2 regions of the Thalassospira sp. ABL2_045 genome follow, and region 1 is predicted to be linked to the other one. Evidence: riboswitches for the same ligand, from Rfam matches in the RefSeq annotation. Region 1 holds a riboswitch; the other holds the start of a gene.

What was found. Region 1 has a riboswitch for cobalamin ahead of cobU (bifunctional adenosylcobinamide kinase/adenosylcobinamide-phosphate guanylyltransferase). Riboswitches for the same ligand answer to the same signal wherever they lie in the genome.
Region 2: linked by a shared signal. The riboswitch ahead of ACXAIA_RS10810 (ribonucleoside-diphosphate reductase subunit alpha) and the one ahead of cobU (bifunctional adenosylcobinamide kinase/adenosylcobinamide-phosphate guanylyltransferase) in region 1 are both predicted to bind cobalamin.

What each region holds. Positions count from the first base shown of each region.
Region 1 is NZ_JBSWYV010000001.1:169,358-173,961, reverse strand. It holds gene ACXAIA_RS00795 (histidine phosphatase family protein) at 1-208, shown strand, start outside; gene ACXAIA_RS00790 (hypothetical protein) at 219-893, opposite strand; cobalamin riboswitch at 1,414-1,604, shown strand; gene cobU (bifunctional adenosylcobinamide kinase/adenosylcobinamide-phosphate guanylyltransferase) at 1,663-2,202, shown strand; gene cobW (cobalamin biosynthesis protein CobW) at 2,247-3,287, shown strand; gene cobN (cobaltochelatase subunit CobN) at 3,387-4,604, shown strand, end outside.
Region 2 is NZ_JBSWYV010000006.1:112,184-116,787, forward strand. It holds gene arsJ (organoarsenical effux MFS transporter ArsJ) at 1-1,210, shown strand, start outside; gene ACXAIA_RS10805 (PhoH family protein) at 1,550-2,305, shown strand; cobalamin riboswitch at 2,485-2,713, shown strand; gene ACXAIA_RS10810 (ribonucleoside-diphosphate reductase subunit alpha) at 2,821-4,604, shown strand, end outside.

The DNA.
Region 1 (4,604 bases):
ACGATTGAACGATGCGTTCGCCGGGCGTGATATTGTCGCTGTTCTTCATGGCGGTACGGTGCGTGCGGTTTTGGCCAACGCACTTGGCCTGTCGCTTGAAGCGGCACTGGCGTTTCATGTCGATACGCTGGGTTTGACCACACTCGAATATATCGACGAGGTCGAAGAACCCGGTTGGCGCGTGACAGCCGTTAATCAGCGATTTTAACCAAGCCGTGTTACGCAGAAGCCAGTTCGACGTCTGATGCCATGTCATCAAGGGCATGTTCGGCCAGATAGCGGTCCACCATGTCCGGGCTCAGGTCATGTTTTTCGCAAATATCGAAAACATCCCGCAGATAGGCCTGATAGTATGGTACCGGCCGACTGCGTGATTTTGCGCGGAGCTTGGCGACATTCGGAAAGTCGCCGGCAAAGGACGCGCTTTCGATCACCTGAATGATGGTGTCGTCAATGATGGCGGCCGGCATGCCGCAATAGGTTTTGCCACAGGCCGACAGCATCTTGCTTGCGGTCGGAACAGAAATGCCTGGCTGTGAAAGCAGTTCGTTCAGTTCTTCCTGCCCGAAATCGGCAATCGACATCAGGGTCACAAGGGTCGGCATGTCGCGTACAAGCAGCGATAGCGCATTCACCCGAATGCCCCGTTCATGGGACCAGATGATGGTCGCGATCACGCCCTTTGAGGCATCCTTTGCAAAGATTTCCCGGACATCGCGCCGTGCCAGCGTGACTTCGCCCTCGTTGGCGTATTCCTCAAGAAAGTCCTGAAAGGACGGGTTCGGGCTGTTCAAACGACCAAGCAAACCCAGCCACATGTCCTTGCGAGAGGAAGTGGTCCAGGTTGGCGCATTCAACTGTCGGATTTTCGATAGGTGAGAGCGTATAGCCATGTGTTCTTGCAAACTTCCAGTTTACCCCAAGAGTTTCGGCGCAGATTTTTCTGCTGCCAGCCGGGTTTTGTGCTTTTCAATCCCGGGTTTTCGCCAGATTGCGGATTTTTCCGTCTTTAGGGTGAGGACCTATTAATTTGGTTTGAATGGTTAAACAGATTTGCGCGGATACGCGGAGTAAAACTGCAGGAAGATATTTATCTTTCAAGGTTTTACGACAAATTAGCCCGTGCAAATCCGATTAATCCGAAGGACAGACGTTATATTTGCAAACTCCAGCGTCAAATCCCTCGTGCGGGATACCAACCCGCCCGGCAGGCTTTTCCTTGGATTTCGCAAATATAACGTCTGCCATTCAAATCAAATTAATAGGTCCTGACCCTAGTTCCAGCGCAACGGTTTTGATGTTGGCTGAAATGGTATGACCTCTCAAGCAGACAATTCTTACAAATACTGACCTTCCGATTAGGGTGTGTGCGCAACGAAGGGTTAAGTCCCCAGAATGACCTTTGGCATTTTTGGCAAACCTGATAGGTTCGGCGCACCGTTCGGTGATGGGAAATCGGTGCAAGGCCGATGCTGCCCCCGCAACTGTATCGGGTTGGGAGATCCGGGTCGGCGCGATGGCGCCAGACCAGCCACCGGGCAACCGGGAAGGCGGATCGCTTTCATGCCCGCAGCCAGGAAACCTGCCGAAGGTGTCACTATTCTTTTGATGGTGGCGACGCAATCGGGCCTCGGTGGGAGGCCATGGCGAGGAATAAACGGGATGACCCAGACTTTACCCCCCTCTGCACCCCTTGGCGGGACGCATCTGATCCTTGGCGGGGCGCGCTCCGGCAAAAGCCGGTTTGCCGAAAACATCATCAATCAGGCGGGCGGGGGAACCTATATCGCAACCGGGCGAGCCTGGGATGATGAAATGGCCAACCGCATCGATCTTCACAAACAATCGCGCGGCGATCTTTGGCAGACTGTCGAAGAACCGCTTGCGCTTTGTGCAGCTTTGCAGACCTGTAACGTCGCGGGCGGTAAGCCGGTTCTGGTCGATTGCCTGACCCTGTGGCTGACCAATCTGATGCTTGAAGATCGCGACATTGATGCCGAGATCTCAGCACTGTGTGAACTGGTGCCAACACTTATCGTTCCGGTCCTTTTTGTTTCAAACGAGGTCGGCTTTGGCATCGTGCCGGAAAATGCAATGGCGCGCAGTTTTCGTGATCATGCCGGGCGCCTGCATCAACGCATCGCGGAGCTGGCAGACAAGGTCACCCTTGTGGTGGCCGGCATTCCGATGCAGGTCAAATAGCAACATATAGCAACTCAAAGAATTGATTTTTAAGGATTTCAGAAATGGCACAATTGGGCAAAATCCCGGCAACCGTGATTACCGGTTTTCTGGGGGCTGGCAAAACAACCATGATCCGCAACATGCTGGAAAATGCCGATGGCAAACGCATTGCGCTGATCATTAACGAATTTGGCGATCTCGGTGTTGATCGAGGCATCATCAACGGTTGTGGCATCGAAGGCTGCGAAGAGGATGATGTGGTCGAACTGGCCAATGGCTGCATCTGCTGCACGGTGGCCGATGACTTCCTGCCAACCATCCAGAACCTGATTGATCGTGATACGCCACCAGACCATATCGTTATCGAAACATCTGGCCTCGCCCTGCCAAAACCGCTGGTAAAGGCGTTTAACTGGCCCGAAGTCCGCTCGCGCGTCACAGTCGATGGTGTGGTGGCTGTGCTTGATGGCGCCGCCCTGCGCGATGGCTTGTTTGCCCATGATCATCATGCGGTGCAGGCCCAGCGCGAAGCCGATGACAATCTTGATCATGAAAGCCCGCTTGAAGAACTGTTTGAAGAGCAGCTTCACTGTGCGGACATGGTGGTTCTGAACAAAACCGACCTTCTGAGCGATGCCGAACGCAGCAAGGTCGAAGCCGATATCCGGGCGGAGCTTCAAAAGCCGTCGGTCAAGATCATCGCCACCGACCATTCACGGGTTGAAAACGCGATCCTGCTGGGCCTTGGTGCCGCAGCTGAAGACGATCTTGATAGCCGGCCCAGCCATCATGACGATGGTCACGAACATGACCATGACGATTTCGACAGCTTTGTTGTCGCCCTTGATGCGATCAGCGATCCGGCCAGCCTTGAAAAGCGTCTGATTGATGTTGTGCGCCAGTTCGATGTCCTGCGGATCAAGGGGTTCCTTGATGTGCCGGGCAAACCGATGCGTCATGTGGTTCAGGGTGTTGGTGAACGTTTCCAGCGCTATTTCGACCGCCCGTGGGCGGATGGGGAAACGCGCCGGTCGGAACTGGTGGTGATTGGTCTGCATGGCCTGGATCGCGATGCGATCGTGGCTGCCATCAAGGCTGCCTGATCCTGTTTGATCTGATGAAACCTGCCTGAGACCGGCTGTAAAATGCATCCGGTCTCGGCACCTTTTTCGACCTGACGACGCAAGGATACGGATCCCCAAATGCACCTATTGGCAGCCCAGCCCGGAATGGTCACCGACGGCAGTGAGGCCGTCGACCTTGGACAGCAACCCGGCGATGTGGTGATCCTGTCTGCGGCCGAGTCTGAGCTGGCCTGTCTTGCCGGGGCACAGGGCCGTCTGGTCGAGGCGTTCGGGGATGCAACACCATCCTTGCGTTTGGCAAGCTTGCTGCAGCTTGGCCACAACATGTCGGTCGATCTTTATATCGAGGATGTGCTTTCTGATGCCAAATTCATCATCGTGCGCATCCTGGGCGGGCGTGGCTATTGGGATTATGGCATCGAACAACTGGTTGCCCTTGTGCGCGCCAAAGACATTCCCTTGGTCCTGTTGCCCGGTGATGATCAACCTGATGCGGAGCTGTTGTTGCTTTCGACCATCAAGGGGCGTGAATACCAGAATATCTGGCGCTACCTGATCGAAGGCGGACCACAAAATTCCGAGAATTTACTGCGCCTTATATATGAAAACCTGAATTCAAACGTGAATTGGAACTGGTCACCCGCCGCCCCGCTGGTTAAGGCCGGTGGCTATTGGCCGGGAAAGGCACAGGCAAGTCTTGATGACATCACGGCGAACTGGGTGAAGAATCAACCGGTTACACCAATTGTCTTTTATCGTTCGCTGGTGCAGGCCGCCAATCTGGATGTCATTGACGCGCTGGTTGAGGAACTTTGCGCCAACGGCCTGAATCCATTGCCGATTTTTGTCGCCAGCCTCAAGGATCCGGTGGCCGCCGCATTGGTCGAGGATTGGCTGGCCGAAACCAGTGCGGATTTGATCCTTAATACCACCGGCTTTGCCATATCTGTTCCGGGATCAGAACGAAAAGGCGGGCCGTTTGATGCGGTCGATGCACCGGTCTTTCAGGTGGTGTTGTCCGGCGGTGGCGAGGAAGCCTGGCGCGATGGCGTCAATGGCTTGGCCGCGCGCGACATCGCGATGAATGTCGCCCTGCCCGAGGTCGATGGTCGTATCCTGTCACGTGCCGTGTCATTCAAGGGGTCGGCGGGCAAGGATGACCTGACCCAGATTGATCTGGTGAAATACATCCCGGTGCGCGATCGCGTGGCCTTTACCGCCGAACTTGCTGCTAACTGGGTGCGTTTGCGCAGAACCGACAGCAGTGCGCGCAAGGTTGCGATGGTCATGGCGAACTATCCCAACAAGGATGCCCGGCTTGGCAATGGTGTGGGG
Region 2 (4,604 bases), on a different contig from region 1:
CAACTATGCGCTGGTCACCGGGGCCTATTGGGGCTTTACACTGACCGATGGGGCGCTGCGTATGCTGGTGCTGTTGCACTTTCATGCGCTGGGCTATTCGGCGTTTGAAATCGCTCTTCTGTTTATCCTGTATGAAGTGGCCGGGATCGTCACCAATCTGGTTGGCGGGTGGCTGGCGCAGACGCGTGGATTGCGCTTTACACTGTTTGCCGGACTTGCATTGCAAATAGCATCCCTGACCGCGCTATCATTTACCAATCCGGACTGGCTGCCCGCCATTTCGGTCGCCTATGTCATGGGGCTTCAGGCGGCATCGGGTGTGGCCAAGGACCTGACCAAGATGTCGAGCAAGTCGGCGATCAAGGTTCTGGTCCCGGCTGACGCCGAAGGCGCGCTTTTCCGTTGGGTGGCACTTCTGACCGGATCGAAGAACGCGCTTAAGGGCATCGGCTTTTTCATGGGCGGTGCGCTTTTATCCTGGCTTGGGTTTTCCGGAGCGCTTCTGGCGATGGCGGCGGGTCTTGCGCTGACACTTACGGCAGTTGCCATCTCGCTCGGTTCTGCGATGGCGGGCCCGGCAGACGCAATGAAGCCGAAATTCCGCGATGTGTTTTCACGCGATCGCAAGATCAATGTCCTGTCGGCGGCCCGGCTGTTTTTATTCGGATCGCGCGATATCTGGTTTGTTGTCGGGTTGCCGGTGTTTCTGGCGTCCGAGCTTGGCTGGAGCCATATCGAAGTTGGCAGCTACATGGCGCTTTGGGTCATCGGCTATGGCTTTATCCAGGCCATCGCGCCCAAGATGTTGCGGGCAAAAACCCGCGAGCCGGATGGCCGGACAGCGCAAATCTGGATTTCGGCCCTGATTGCGGTGTCCGCAATGATTGCCGCCGCCATCACGCGCGATATCGCGCCTGAACTTGCGGTTCTGGGCGGGTTGCTGGTGTTCGGGGTGGTTTTTGCCATCAATTCATCGCTGCATTCCTATCTGATCCTGGCCTATGCCGAGGGCGACAAGGTCGCGATGAATGTCGGGTTTTATTATATGTCGAACGCCATCGGGCGATTGACCGGCACGGTGCTTTCGGGGGTGGCGTATCTTTATGGCGGGCTGGTTGGCTGTCTTGTGACATCGATTGCGTTTTTGACGCTTGCCTGGGTGATCAGTGCCGCCCTGCCATCGCGATCAGATGTGTCAATGCAGGGTTGATTGAAAAAACTTCCTTCGCAGATGCGGGATAAACATCTGAAAAGACTCACAATCCTGTTTCATGAAAATTTAATCGCGCAAAAACCCGTGACAAGACACTGCATATAGGGGTACGATTCCAGTCAACGGTCAATAACTGGACCGCAGGAGGGGTTCCCGAGTGCCGCGAAAAAGCGTCTTAAAACGAGAATTTTCGCCCCCCGGATCGCACATGCAACATGCTGTGACCGGCGGAAACTCCTACCGCCACTTCCATCGCAAGATGAAAATTGAATGCGCGCCTTTCCATGACGGAATGGCGCGTTTTGCTTTTTTGGCAACTTTGTTGAGGTGATCGTCATGGGTAAGCGCGCAGCACGTCGTCGTAACCGTCCGCAACAGACTACTACCAACGTTCATGAGCTGTTTGATGAAAAGAATGCCGACTGGCATCCACTTGGCGAGACAGAGCAGAAAGGACAACGCGATCAAAGCTACCGCCGCAACATCCGCCCGAAAAGCGAGAACCAGGCAGCCCTGATGGAGGCCATCGACAACTTCAATCTGGTGATGGCCCTTGGCCCGGCCGGGACCGGCAAGACCTATATCGCGGTATCAAAAGCTGTCGAGGCCCTTGATAACGGCGATATCGCTCGCATCGTTCTGGCGCGGCCGGCGGTCGAAGCCGGGGAGAATATCGGCTTTCTGCCCGGCGATGTCGAAGCCAAAATGGCCCCGTATCTGCGCCCGCTTTATGATGCGCTCAATGACCGTCTGGGGGCCAAGCGCCTTAAGACTTATATTTCCGATGGCACGATCGAAATTGCACCGATCGGCTATATGCGCGGTCGCACACTTAACAACGCCTTTGTCGTGATCGATGAAGCACAGAACTGCACATACGGGCAGCTCAAGATGCTGGTCACCCGGCTTGGCTGGAATTCAACCATGATCCTGACCGGCGATCCGGACCAGACCGACCTTTTGCCGGAAATGTCGGGTCTTTCGGAAATGTCCGAACGGCTTGAAAATGTTGATGATGTCGCCTGTGTCCAGTTGCGCGACAAGGACATTGTCCGCCATCCATTGGTCGCAAGCATGCTTACCGTTCTGTAACCTCCGATATCGAATTCCGACACAGCAAACCAAAGAAGAAAAAGGCGGGTCTTTCGGGACCCGCCACTTTTTTTGCCAACAGAGATGTTTGGCAGAAATTCTTGGCTTCGCGCCAAATCGCGTAAAACGGGAAATCCTGTCAAGAAAACATATATATTGACGAAAAGTGCAGACCGGACCCAATATCTAGACATCACGGTCCTTCGCGTCGACCACAGAGTTGGTGCGAAGGCTAAGAGGGAATTCGGTGCGTTTGAGCCTTTTTCAAACAAATCCGGAGCTGCCCCCGCAACTGTAAGCGGAGAGTGTCTTTCGCAAAATAACCACTGAAACCCTTCGGGGTTTCGGGAAGGTTGAAAGACGCATTGACCCGCAAGCCAGGAGACCTGCCGTGAGCATGAGTTAACATTCACGGGCGGGGTGTCCCGGTGGAGTGCTTGCGATCTGGCAATTTGTTGCCATCCATCCCTGCATACCTCCGTTTGGCCTTTGCCCCCAAAAAATTGGGGCTAACGATGTCAGCAACTGTCGAAATGGAACGGCCAGCCGTTTCCAATCCATCACCACAATCGCAAACCGAATTCCAAGTCATTCGTCGCAATGGCTCGGTGACCAATTTTGACCCTGCCAAGATCAAGGCAGCACTGACCAAGGCATTCCTTGCCGCAGAGGGCGAAACCGCATCCGGATCGCATCGCGTCCATGACATTGTCGATGCACTCGCCGAACAGGTAACCGCCACCCTTTTACGCCGTGTTGCACCGGGCCATACCCTTCAGATCGAAGACATTCAGGATCAGGTCGAACTCGCCCTGATGCGCAGCGAGCACCACAAGGTCGCACGTGCCTATGTGCTGTATCGCGAAGACCGCGCCCGGGAGCGCGCCAAACTTGAAACACGCAAGAAAAAGAAAAAGCCCGATGCCCCGCTGATCAACGTAACCCAGCCAGACGGCAGCAAGGCACCGCTTGATTTCGACCGCCTGACCACCGTGATTTCAGAGGCCTGCGGCGCGCTTGAAGGGGTCAGCAGCGACCCGATTTTTGAGGAAACGCGCCGCAACCTTTATGACGGTGTGACCACGGATGAGCTGGCGTTGGCCCCGATCATGGCGGCCAGAACCCTTGTTGAACGTGAACCGAACTATGCCTTTGTCAGTGCGCGACTTCTGCTTGATAAACTGCGCGCCGAAGCACTGAGTTTTGTATCGGGCCGCCCGGAACAGGCCACCCAGGCCGAAATGAGCGAACGTTACGCCACCTATTTCCCCGCCGCCCTCAAGGTCGGGATCGAGGCCGGACTGATTGATGGTGAGCTTGCCAAATTTGATCTCAAGAAGATCTCGGCTGCGATCAAGCCGGAACGCGATCTGAATTTCCAGTACTTGGGTCTTCAGACGCTTTATGATCGTTACTTCCTGCATGTCAAAGGATCGCGCTTTGAATTGCCGCAGGCCTTCTTCATGCGGGTTGCCATGGGGCTTGCCATCCGCGAGATCGACCGCGAAGCCAAGGCGATCGAGTTCTATGATCAGCTTTCGACCTTTGTCTTCATGGCATCGACCCCAACGCTGTTTAACGCTGGCACCTGCTGTCCGCAGTTGTCTTCCTGCTTTCTGACAACCGTGCCTGATGACCTTGATGGCATCTTCAAGTCGGTCAAGGATAACGCCCTGCTGGCAAAATATTCCGGCGGGCTTGGCAACGACTGGACCCCGGTGCGCGGTCTTGGCGCACATATCAAGGGCACCAATGGCCAAAGTCAGGGTGTGGTTCCGTTCCTGAAAGTTGCCAATGATACCGCGATTGCGGTCAATCAGGGCGGCAAGCGCAAGGGGGCGGTTTGCGCCTATCTTGAAACCTGGCACATCGATATCGAAGAGTTCCTTGATCTTCGCAAAAACACCGGCGATGACCGCCGCCGCACCCATGACATGAACACCGCCAACTGGGTGCCGGATCTTTTCATGGAACGCGTCATGGCCGAGGGCCCGTGGACCCTGTTTTCACCTGATGACACGCCCGATCTGCACGATCTTTATGGTGCGAAATTCAAGGCCGCCTATGAAGAATACGAAGCCAAGGCCAATAGCGGCCTGATCAGCAATTTTAAAACCGTGCGTGCGGTCGATCTGTGGCGGCGCATGCTGACCATGGTGTTTGAAACCGGTCATCCATGGATCACCTTCAAGGATCCCTGCAATATCCGCTCCCCGCAGAACCATCGTGGTGTGGTGCATTCATCCAACCTGTGTACGGAAATAACTCTGAACACATCGGCGGACGAGGTCGCGGTTTG